Regions from separate parts of the Lysinibacillus sp. FSL K6-0102 genome, predicted to be linked through region 1. Evidence: riboswitches for the same ligand, from Rfam matches in the RefSeq annotation. Region 1 holds a riboswitch; each other region holds the start of a gene.
What was found. Region 1 has a riboswitch for cobalamin ahead of NYE73_RS02725 (ABC transporter substrate-binding protein). Riboswitches for the same ligand answer to the same signal wherever they lie in the genome.

Region 1 (3,277 bases):
AAAACAGCACCAACAGAAGCTCCTGACGAAACCCCTAGTGTATATGGATCTGCTAATGGATTTTTTAATAAACCTTGGAAAGCTGCTCCAGCAATAGCTAGAGATGCGCCTACTAGTCCCGCTAATAACACGCGAGGCAAACGAATTTTCCAAAAGATATTGGCGGCTGTTTCATCAACCGCCTTATTCCACAATACTTCTAATGGAATATGAACCGAGCCTATCGCTACGCCACACCAGATGCTAATAAGAAGAAGCGTACATGTTAATGTATAGGCTAGTGCTATTTTTTTCACTTAAATACCTCAGGATAGATTGCTTTTGCTAATTCTTCTAGACCTTCAGCTAAACGTGGCCCTTGACGACTTGTCGTACTTTCATCTACCTGCACAATCGCATTATTTTTTACGGCATTAATCGTATCAAAGCCCGCACGTTTTGGTATTTTCATTAAAATATCTGGTACATAATGATATGTCACCACGATGACATCTGGATTTTTTGCGATAATTTGTTCTGCATCAATTTTATACCAATTATCGCCATCTACAGCTACATTCTCTGCATTGATCATTTCAAGCATCGCGTTCATAAATGTACCATTGCCAGCTGTATAAATATCTGGCTCATCTGATGCTTCAACTAACACTTTTTTGGGTTCAACATCCTTGACTTTAGACAAAACTTCTTCTACTTTTGCCTTCATATTAGCAACAATTTTTTCTGCCTCTGGCAATTTCCCTGTAGCACGTCCAAGTTGCTCAATTGTTGTATATGTTTCATTAAAGTCTTGTGCATTTTTTACAACAAATACTTTCAAACCTGCTGATTCAAGCTGTGCAATAGCCTCTTCTGAAAGAGACATGCTAGATTCGTGTGAAAAAACGATATCTGGTTTTAAGGCAATAATTTTTTCAATATCGTATTCCATACCGCCAACCTTATCCTTCTCAGCTGCCTCTGGCGGATAATCGTCGTTGTCCGTAACACCAACTATTTCATCATTTAAACCTAGTCCAAAAAGGATTTCAGTATTACTCGGAATAAGTGAAACAATTTTCTCAGGAGGTGCTTCAAGTGTAATGTCCTTACCAAGGGCATCTGTTATCGTCATTGGGAATGTTGCTTCATCCACCTGGGCCGTTTCTTGCTGTGTTTGCTGCTCGTTAGATGGTTTGTTATCTTTTGCTTCCTGCCCACAAGCAGCTAGCAAGCCTACTGCTAAAAATGCTGATAATCCTATTTTCCAAAATTTCTTCATGTGAATCCTCCTTCGTTGATCCGTGCGACATTTCGCTTTACTCTACATCAAAATAAAACCCCTCATCTTTGATCGATGAGGGGGCAAAATCGCACCAAAAAACTGATACAAAATCCACCACCCTATCCTCGTAGGTTGTCATGTCGTTATAAAGGCAGGTCTCCTGGCTAGTGCTACTTGCGATTTTTCAAGCCTTCCCGAAATCTTCAGTGGCATCATTTGAAAAAACTCACACTTACAGTGGCGGGACCGCATCGGAATTACACCGATTTCCCTTTTCACTTTACTTAAGTAAAGAACCTTTATAATATTCAGTTGATTTCATTATACATGAAAATGAAAAAAGTCGCCTCCATTCAAGACGACTCCCCGGCCATTATACAATTTCAGAAAAGTATTGGACTGTTTTCATTTGAGCACCCATTTCTCTTAATGACCATGTCTGTTCTAAATAAACGTCTGCTAGTTTTTCATATTTCCCACCAAATTTATGTGCCCACTCAACCGCTATGACACTTTCATAAAGGTGAGCCATTTTTTCCGCCATACCTTTAGCTTCAAAAGTTTTCGTTGCCTCGTCTAAAGCGCTAAAAATTTGCAGTTTCACAGACATATTCGCCAATTGTTCTTTAACGATTTGTACTAGTAAGCTGTCAGCTAATTTGTCTAATCGTTCCTCCATCTCCTGTACAAACAGTTCATGAGCATGAAACTTATCTACTAAACGAATGAGTTCTAAGGCCAAAATATTAGCCGTCCCCTCCCACACCGTTAACACTTGGGCGTCTCTTAATAAGCGGGGCGTTACAAAGTCTTCTATATAGCCATTACCTCCGTGTAATTCAATTGCCTCACTAGCATAATGAACAGCTTGCTCTGCTGTTTCCTTTTTCATAATGGCAATATATAAACGATTCATAATAAGATCTTGCTGAGTTCCCTGTCCACTTGTCACTTTATCGTATAATTGGATAAGGTCAAAAACTGTCGCTACTTCCACGTGCAACTTAGCTGCAAATTTCCCTAAAGTATCCTGAATCATAGGGTACTGTGTTAAGGGCTTGCCAAATGCATGTCGATTGCTTACATAATGTTTTGCCTCTAAGAAGCCGCGACGCATAATACCAATTGAAGCGACTGCATTACAAATTCTAGAGAGATTTAGTGCTTCTAGCATATAATAAATCCCTTTATTTTGCTCCCCTACAACATAGGCAAGTGTACCATCAAATTCTACCTCACCAGAGGGAACTGCCCGAACGCCTAGCTTATCTTTCAGTCGGCGAATACGTAGATGATTTGTTGTTCCATCTTCTTTGCGCCAAGGAACTGCAAACAATGTTAAGCCTTTGGAACCTGCTGGCGCACCTTCTAGACGTGCCAATACCATCGCTACACCACACATGCCCGCATTGGATGCAAAATATTTTTCACCATATAGACGATAAGCAGTGCCATCCTTTCTCGCCTCCACCACATTTGCACCTACGTCAGAGCCCCCTTGACGTTCTGTTAAAAAGGTCGCACCTTCATATAAATCTGTGTCACCTGTTGCACACACATGTGGTAAAAAACGCTGCTTTACCTCTTCATCTGCATAATGATCTAATAGATAGGCAGTTGCCATTGTCAATGTTACCGGACAATAAAAACCGGGCTCTGCATGTGATAGCAAATAACCTTGTGCAAAGCTATAAACATAATTCCCCTTGTGTCCTAGCTGCGGAATATGCTTGTGTACATAGCCTACAATCCCAGTATTATATGTCTCTTCAATCGTTTTTTTATAGCCATCATTAACCCAAACCTCCGATATCTCTTCACCATAGGCATCATATCTTTGAAGGCGAGGCTCACCCTGTCGATCTGTATGCTTTGCCCTCGTATCAATATCACCTGCACATAGCTCACCAAAATTTGTTAACTCTCGTTGGGCATAGGATAAAAACTCTTTATCTAACATCATTTCTACTATTTTTTGAAGCGTGTCATCTTCAGTAAAAAAGTTCGTAGTAC
Region 2 (3,277 bases), 2.0 Mb from region 1:
TAAATGATATTATTTCATCCCTTGGCTATGCTCAAAAGAAGAAAAATGAAGTAGATGAGAAAAAAATTGTAAGCATGCTTGAAAATGGCGAAATCACAACAGATGAAGCCATAAAGCTCTTAAAAGACGAATAGGGAGGAACGACCATGAAAGAGGAAATTACAAAAGTGTTAACGATGATTCAAGAGGGCAAAATTGATGCGGATAAAGGATCAGAGCTGATTCAAGTGCTACAACAGAAAGAAGAATCAGAGAATAAATTTGTGGAAAAAACAAAGTATTTAGATAAAACGTTAAAGGTCCGTGTTGTATCCACCGAAAATGATAATGTCACGGTAAATTTACCAATTAAACTTGTCAAAGCCGTATTGATGGCAGGACACAGCATCGCTGCAAGTATTCCGCAATCTGAAAAATACGTAAAAGATATCGACATCAATCTTCTTCTTGAAGCAATTGAAAATGAACTAGATGGACAAATTGTAGATATAAAATCAGCAAACGGAGATTCCGTTGCAGTCTTCATTGAGTAGAGGCGACGAATGATGCATGTAAAAGTGAAAGCAAAAGACGTTCGCTTTACCGTCCCTGTTCCCTATACTGTGCTAACCATTGTCCTCTCCATTTTAACTTCTAAATGGATTCAGCAACAAGCCAATAAGTGGACAAAGGCATACTTCGATAAAAAGAAAATAGACTTTACCTTTCCCCTCATCGACAAAGAAATGTTAAAGCCGATTATCAAGGAACTACAAAATTATAAAGGACTTGTGCTAGTCGATGTCAAAGCTCAGGACGGGACTGAGGTTAAGGTTAGACTATAATCCCAATGATAGAATGGTAAGAGCATGTTATGATAAAAGCATGCTCTTTATTAATGTAATGAGCATCATTTGAAATGGGTAAGAGATGATCATTATTTCAGGACTTACGATAGAGACAACTATTTTTCAATGGTACATAAAATAGAAGATTTCTTTAAACTCAAATTAGAATTCTAGATCCATTTTAATAGAAAATCACGTACATCGTTAAAAATAGATTTTTGATTTGGGTATAAGTGATTAGTGGTAATCTATTTGGAACTACATAATTAAAAATACTGAATAATCCAAAAATAAAGAAGTTTAGAATCTAGATTTACTTTTCATTTGAAGGATGGTAAACTTAAAACTATTGAACAACAACAATATATTGTGTTCGTTTTACTAAGGTACTACTATATGTAGTTTAAAAGGGAAGTTCGGTACAATTCCGACGCTGTCCCCGCAACTGTTAAGCTGACGATGATAGCATCCACTGTGCATGCGCATGGGAAGGAAATCAGAGAATGAAGCAAAGCCAGGAGACCTGCCTTTATAAAACAAATTAATCATTTCTTCGGGGATTAAGAGATGGGAACGTCGGTATTTTTAGTATGTTAACGTTTCCATTTTAGCTATCTCTCTTAAAGAGATAGCCTTTTTATTTTATGAAAAGAGGGATTTCTATGAAACTTTATACGAAAACAATTTGTCCAAAATGCCTGTGGGTAAAATCTGAATTACAACGTGCAGGACTTGAAGCAGAAATTGTTAACATTGATCACGATGAACAAGCTAAGCAAACCATTATAGATGCAGGTTTTTTAAGTGTGCCTGTTTTAGAAATGAATGAAACCTTTATAGGAGATGTTCAGGAAATTGTTTCTCAAATTGAGTTGATTACCCTATGATCGTTTATGCAAGTCGTACAGGCAATGTCCGAAATGTTGTATCCAAATTAAAGGCAGAAGCTATCGAGCTCTCTGAAGAATTGCGACTGAATAAGCCGTATCTTTTAATTACCTACACAGATGGTTTAGGTGACATTCCAGCGAAGGTGCAACGCTTTTTAGAAAAAAACAGAGATTTTTGTAAAGGAGTAGTTGCCAGTGGCAATAGTAACTTTGGCCATCATGTATTTGGCGCTGCTGGTGAGAAAATTGCTACTACCTATCATGTACCCTTAGTAAGGAAATTAGATTTACGAGGCAATCAAACAGATTATGAAGCAATACAAACGTTTTATGAAACGAGGGTAATGAGATGAAAACCTATTTAAAGCTTAATAATGACGTACTGAATCGTTATAGTACAACTGGATTACTTGAGTTAGAAAAAGATCGTGAAGCTACGCGCCGCTACTTTTTAGAGTATGTCAACGTACGTTTGCGTTATTTTATAGATATTGAGGAAAAAATCCGCTATTTAGTTGATGAGGGCTACTATGAGAAAGCATTTATCGACATGTACGAAATGGAATTTATTAAGAAGTTGTATAAAAAAGCCTATGATTATAATTTCCGTTTCCCATCCTTTATGAGCGCCAGCAAGTTTTATGATAGCTATGCTATGAAAAGTCGTGACGGCGAAGAGATTTTAGAAAAATATGAGGATCGTATTGTTATTATTGCTTTGTATTTAGCTCAAGGCAACACAGCTTTAGCAGAACGTTCTGTCGAAGCGATGATGGAAGCCTATCAACCTGCCACACCAACTGCATTGAATAGTGGCAAGAAAGCACGTGGTGAATTAGTAAGCTGCTTTAAATTATCAATGGATGACTCCATGAATAGTATTGCTGAAAATATTGGCTATTGTTTAGAGCTATCACGCCTTGGTGGTGGAGTTGGGGTCAACTTAACAGATTTACGTCCATTAGGTGATCCAATTAAAGAGATATTAAATCGTGCAAGTGGTGTCATCCCAGTAGCGAAACTGTTAGAAAATTCTTTCAGTTATTCTAATCAGTTAGGGCAACGAAATGGCTCAGGTGTTGTCTATCTAAATATTTTCCATGCAGACATAGAAAATTTCATTTCATCAAAAAAACCAAATGCTGATGATAAAATTCGCCTCGCTACCCTTTCAACAGGGATTATTATACCTAGTATTTTCTTCGAACTGATGAAACGTGATAAGGATATTGTTTTGTTTAGCCCATACGATATTTTTAAAGAATATGGCAAACGTATGTCTGAAATTTCTATTTCAGACATGTACTACGAGCTACTTGATAACCCTAAAATTCGTAAAATTAAACGTTTAAATGCACGCAAGCTTTACACAGAGGTGAAAAAAGCACAATTTGAATCAGGCTATCCGTTTGAAATCTTTGATGATAATGTCAATAAGGTACATCCTTTAAAAAATATTGGACGTGTCAAAATGTCCAATTTATGTACAGAAATCTTACAAGTACAAGAGACAAGTATCATTACGGACCAGGATCAACCAAATGACTATGGATTAGATGT
Region 3 (3,277 bases), 660 kb from region 1:
AAATGGATGTCCATTTTATTACGCCGGATGATCGATTATAAGAATAAAGAAAAATTTCTAAAAATTACTAATTGATAAATTGGTAGAACGTGCTACTATAGGAATGAAGAGGTAGAAAGTTAGTAGGGAGGCTATTTGATGAAATCAATCAATTTGCAAGATACGTTCTTGAACCAACTACGTAAAAACAGTGTTTTTGTAACTGTATTTCTGTTAAACGGATTTCAGTTAAAAGGGACTGTGAAATCATATGATAATTTTACAGTATTACTACTTGATGCTGAAAATAAGCAGCACCTAATCTACAAGCATGCCATTTCTACATTCGTACCAGCAAAACAAATAGAGTTTTTAGAGACAGAAGTATAATAAGTTTGTTAAACAGTTAGTGTTCTCACACTGGCTGTTTTTTTTGCTACAAGCTATAATGATAGTGGAATTTGATATTTTGGAGGACAAAGTTTATGAAAACAATGGAAACAACACAATTATTAGATCTGTTAGATGCAAATGAGGACCTATATATTATCGATGTACGTGAAGAGGATGAAGTAGCCCATGGCATGATCCCAGGTGCTCAACATATTGCACTCGGAACTATCCCTGAACGTTTAGAGGAATTAGATGTAGAAAAGCCATATATTATTGTATGCAAGGCTGGAGCTCGTTCTGCCAATGCGTGTGCTTACTTAGAGGCCCAAGGATTTGATGTAACAAACCTTGAAGGCGGCATGCTGGCTTATGATGGAGAATTAGAATTTAAATAAATCATGAAAAAAGAAAGAGTATACACTCTTTCTTTTTTCATGATTATTTTTTCAAGGGGCATCCATGATAAAATTAAAATTCTCTTCAAAGTTTTTGTAGATATTAACATTTTTTTGTCCCTGCACTTTTGAAGCATAACTAGCAAAGTTTAGACCAGCTCCATAAATTTGTAGTGCTCCATTCGCCAAATCCCCTTTTTGGAGAAGCTCAATGCCATCTTTCAAGAAATTTTGACTCTCCTCGAAATGACACTCCGTAATGTATTTATCACCACTATGAAATAACTTTAAATTTTCTAGTATTTTATTTGCTGTCTCTTCACTGATCGAAGCGTCGATATTGATTAACAACTGATTGATCGGTTTTACGAGTTTGGCATAGAGGCTATCGTGCGTTTCACAGGTTTCAGCAATAGCGTTTCTTAATTGTTTTGCATTCATCGTATCTACTCCTAACTTTTCATCGTTTTACTATTGATACTTACCCTAATTTTAATCATAGAAATAATTTATGTTTACATTGAACAGATTATTAAGGTTTCAACTTTTATGTTCAACATTACTCAGTGAATTGGCAGAACATATGCTATGGAAGGTAGAGATGATTGAAAAGTCTGTAGTTTACTTGTTATGGCAATTGATTCAGTAATGGATTTTTGTACAAGCCGAGTGTTAGACATAGAGAATTCTAAAAAGCACTAATTATGGAAGACTAGGAATCAAGTGAAGGATTCATTTATTGTGACAAGCTCTTGATAAGCTTTTATTGTGAATAGCAGTATGTACTAAGTTAACACTCAAAAAATTTTTTCCTCTTGACACTAAAAAAGTTGTAAAGTAGATTTAACATAATTACATAAAAGCAATAGGTGCCCATTAGGGAGAATAGGGAATAAAGTGAAAAGCTTTAGCGGACCCGCCACTGTATAAGGGAATTTCATAGTGTATGCCACTAGCAAATTGCTGGGAAGGTACTATGAGGTGTTGAACTTGAGCCAGGAGACCTGCCTACATGCTTTAGAAGATATAGATGATGGAAAAGTCTGTAGTTTATTTGTCATGACAATAAACTACAGACTTTTTATTTTGTCTTAATGAGAACGAGAGGAGAAATAATCATGCAATTATTACAAGACACGATTCAAAACATTCAGGGGGCTGATATGAAAAGTATGGAGCAAGCTAGAAAGCGGATTGATGCGCTTTGTAAGCCCCCAGGTAGCTTGGGTAAACTAGAATCACTTGCCGTACAGCTCTCTGGTATAACAGGACAATTATATCCGATGGTCGACAAAAAAGTGATGATTGTCTGTGCTGCAGATCATGGTGTTTGCGAGGAAGGTGTAACCACGAATCCACAAGATGTTACGGTCTTTCAAACATTAAATTTTCCTAAGGGGGGTACAGGCGTTTGTGCGATTGCGGGGATTACCAATGCAAAGGTGGTCACAGTAGATGTGGGTGTAAAAGAAGATATTCCACTTGATGCAGGTGTCATTATTCATAAAATTAAATATGGTACAGATAACATGGCACAAGGTCCAGCTATGGCCAAACAAGAAGCCATTCAATCGATAGAAGTAGGAATCCGTGTGGCCACTGAGGAAATCATAAAAGGTGCTGATGTACTTGGGACTGGAGAAATGGGCATCGGCAATACAACACCAAGTGCTGCGATATTAGCTGTTTTGACGGGATGCAACCCTATCGAAGTAACGGGGTTTGGTGCAGGAGTAGGCCAAGGAGGCATTGCCTATAAAGCGGCAGTTATTGAAAAAGCAATTACCTTAAATAAGCCTAATCCAAATGATGTTATTGATGTTCTGGCTAAGGTTGGAGGGTTAGAGATAGGGGCGATGACAGGTATTATTCTTGGCGCTGCTGCCCATCGTAAACCTGTTGTCATTGATGGATTTATTTCGACTATAGCCTCCCTCATTGCTTATAAGCTCGAACCAAAAGTAATCGATTATATCATTCCTTCCCATGCTTCAGAGGAACCAGGGGCAAAAATTGCCGCTGCCTTACTAGGCATTGAACCAATGTTGCACATGAATATGCGTTTAGGCGAAGGTTCTGGAGCAGCCTTAGCCTTTCCTATTTTAGATGCAGCTTGCTCGATGATGAAAAACATGGTGACTTTAGAAGAATCAATGCAGTTGTTAAAAAGATAAAAACAATAAAACAGCCAATGACTTAATTTTTGGTCATTGGCTGAATGATATTTATGCACGATTTAATTTTCGTAATGGCAAGCGCCACTTCATCATATAGGAAAGAATACGTAAAGCTGTAATCACTGCGAATAAAATATAAAGGAAAATGTCCCCTGTAAAAACCTCGAATCCGATTAGCAGTCCAGCAAGAGCTGCCCAAACACCATAAACTTCATCACGGAGAACTAATGGTTTTCTTCTAGCTAATAAATCTCGTACAATACCCCCACCTGAACCTGTCAAAACAGCAGCTACAATGACTGCGCTTACTGGCATATCAAGCTTGACAGCATA

Region 2: linked by a shared signal. The riboswitch ahead of NYE73_RS12925 (glutaredoxin family protein) and the one ahead of NYE73_RS02725 (ABC transporter substrate-binding protein) in region 1 are both predicted to bind cobalamin.
Region 3: linked by a shared signal. The riboswitch ahead of cobT (nicotinate-nucleotide--dimethylbenzimidazole phosphoribosyltransferase) and the one ahead of NYE73_RS02725 (ABC transporter substrate-binding protein) in region 1 are both predicted to bind cobalamin.

The regions. Positions count from the first base shown of each region.
Region 1 is NZ_JBBOPH010000001.1:570,696-573,972, reverse strand. It holds gene NYE73_RS02730 (FecCD family ABC transporter permease) at 1-296, opposite strand, end outside; gene NYE73_RS02725 (ABC transporter substrate-binding protein) at 293-1,261, opposite strand; cobalamin riboswitch at 1,398-1,580, opposite strand; gene NYE73_RS02720 (acyl-CoA dehydrogenase family protein) at 1,638-3,277, opposite strand, start outside.
Region 2 is NZ_JBBOPH010000001.1:2,559,011-2,562,287, forward strand. It holds gene NYE73_RS12910 (DUF2089 domain-containing protein) at 1-134, shown strand, start outside; gene NYE73_RS12915 (SHOCT-like domain-containing protein) at 147-533, shown strand; gene NYE73_RS12920 (hypothetical protein) at 543-824, shown strand; cobalamin riboswitch at 1,195-1,372, shown strand; gene NYE73_RS12925 (glutaredoxin family protein) at 1,490-1,714, shown strand; gene nrdI (class Ib ribonucleoside-diphosphate reductase assembly flavoprotein NrdI) at 1,711-2,070, shown strand; gene nrdE (class 1b ribonucleoside-diphosphate reductase subunit alpha) at 2,067-3,277, shown strand, end outside.
Region 3 is NZ_JBBOPH010000001.1:1,229,883-1,233,159, forward strand. It holds gene miaA (tRNA (adenosine(37)-N6)-dimethylallyltransferase MiaA) at 1-41, shown strand, start outside; gene hfq (RNA chaperone Hfq) at 139-369, shown strand; gene NYE73_RS05735 (rhodanese-like domain-containing protein) at 465-767, shown strand; gene NYE73_RS05740 (hypothetical protein) at 819-1,208, opposite strand; cobalamin riboswitch at 1,618-1,793, shown strand; gene cobT (nicotinate-nucleotide--dimethylbenzimidazole phosphoribosyltransferase) at 1,886-2,941, shown strand; gene NYE73_RS05750 (trimeric intracellular cation channel family protein) at 2,993-3,277, opposite strand, start outside.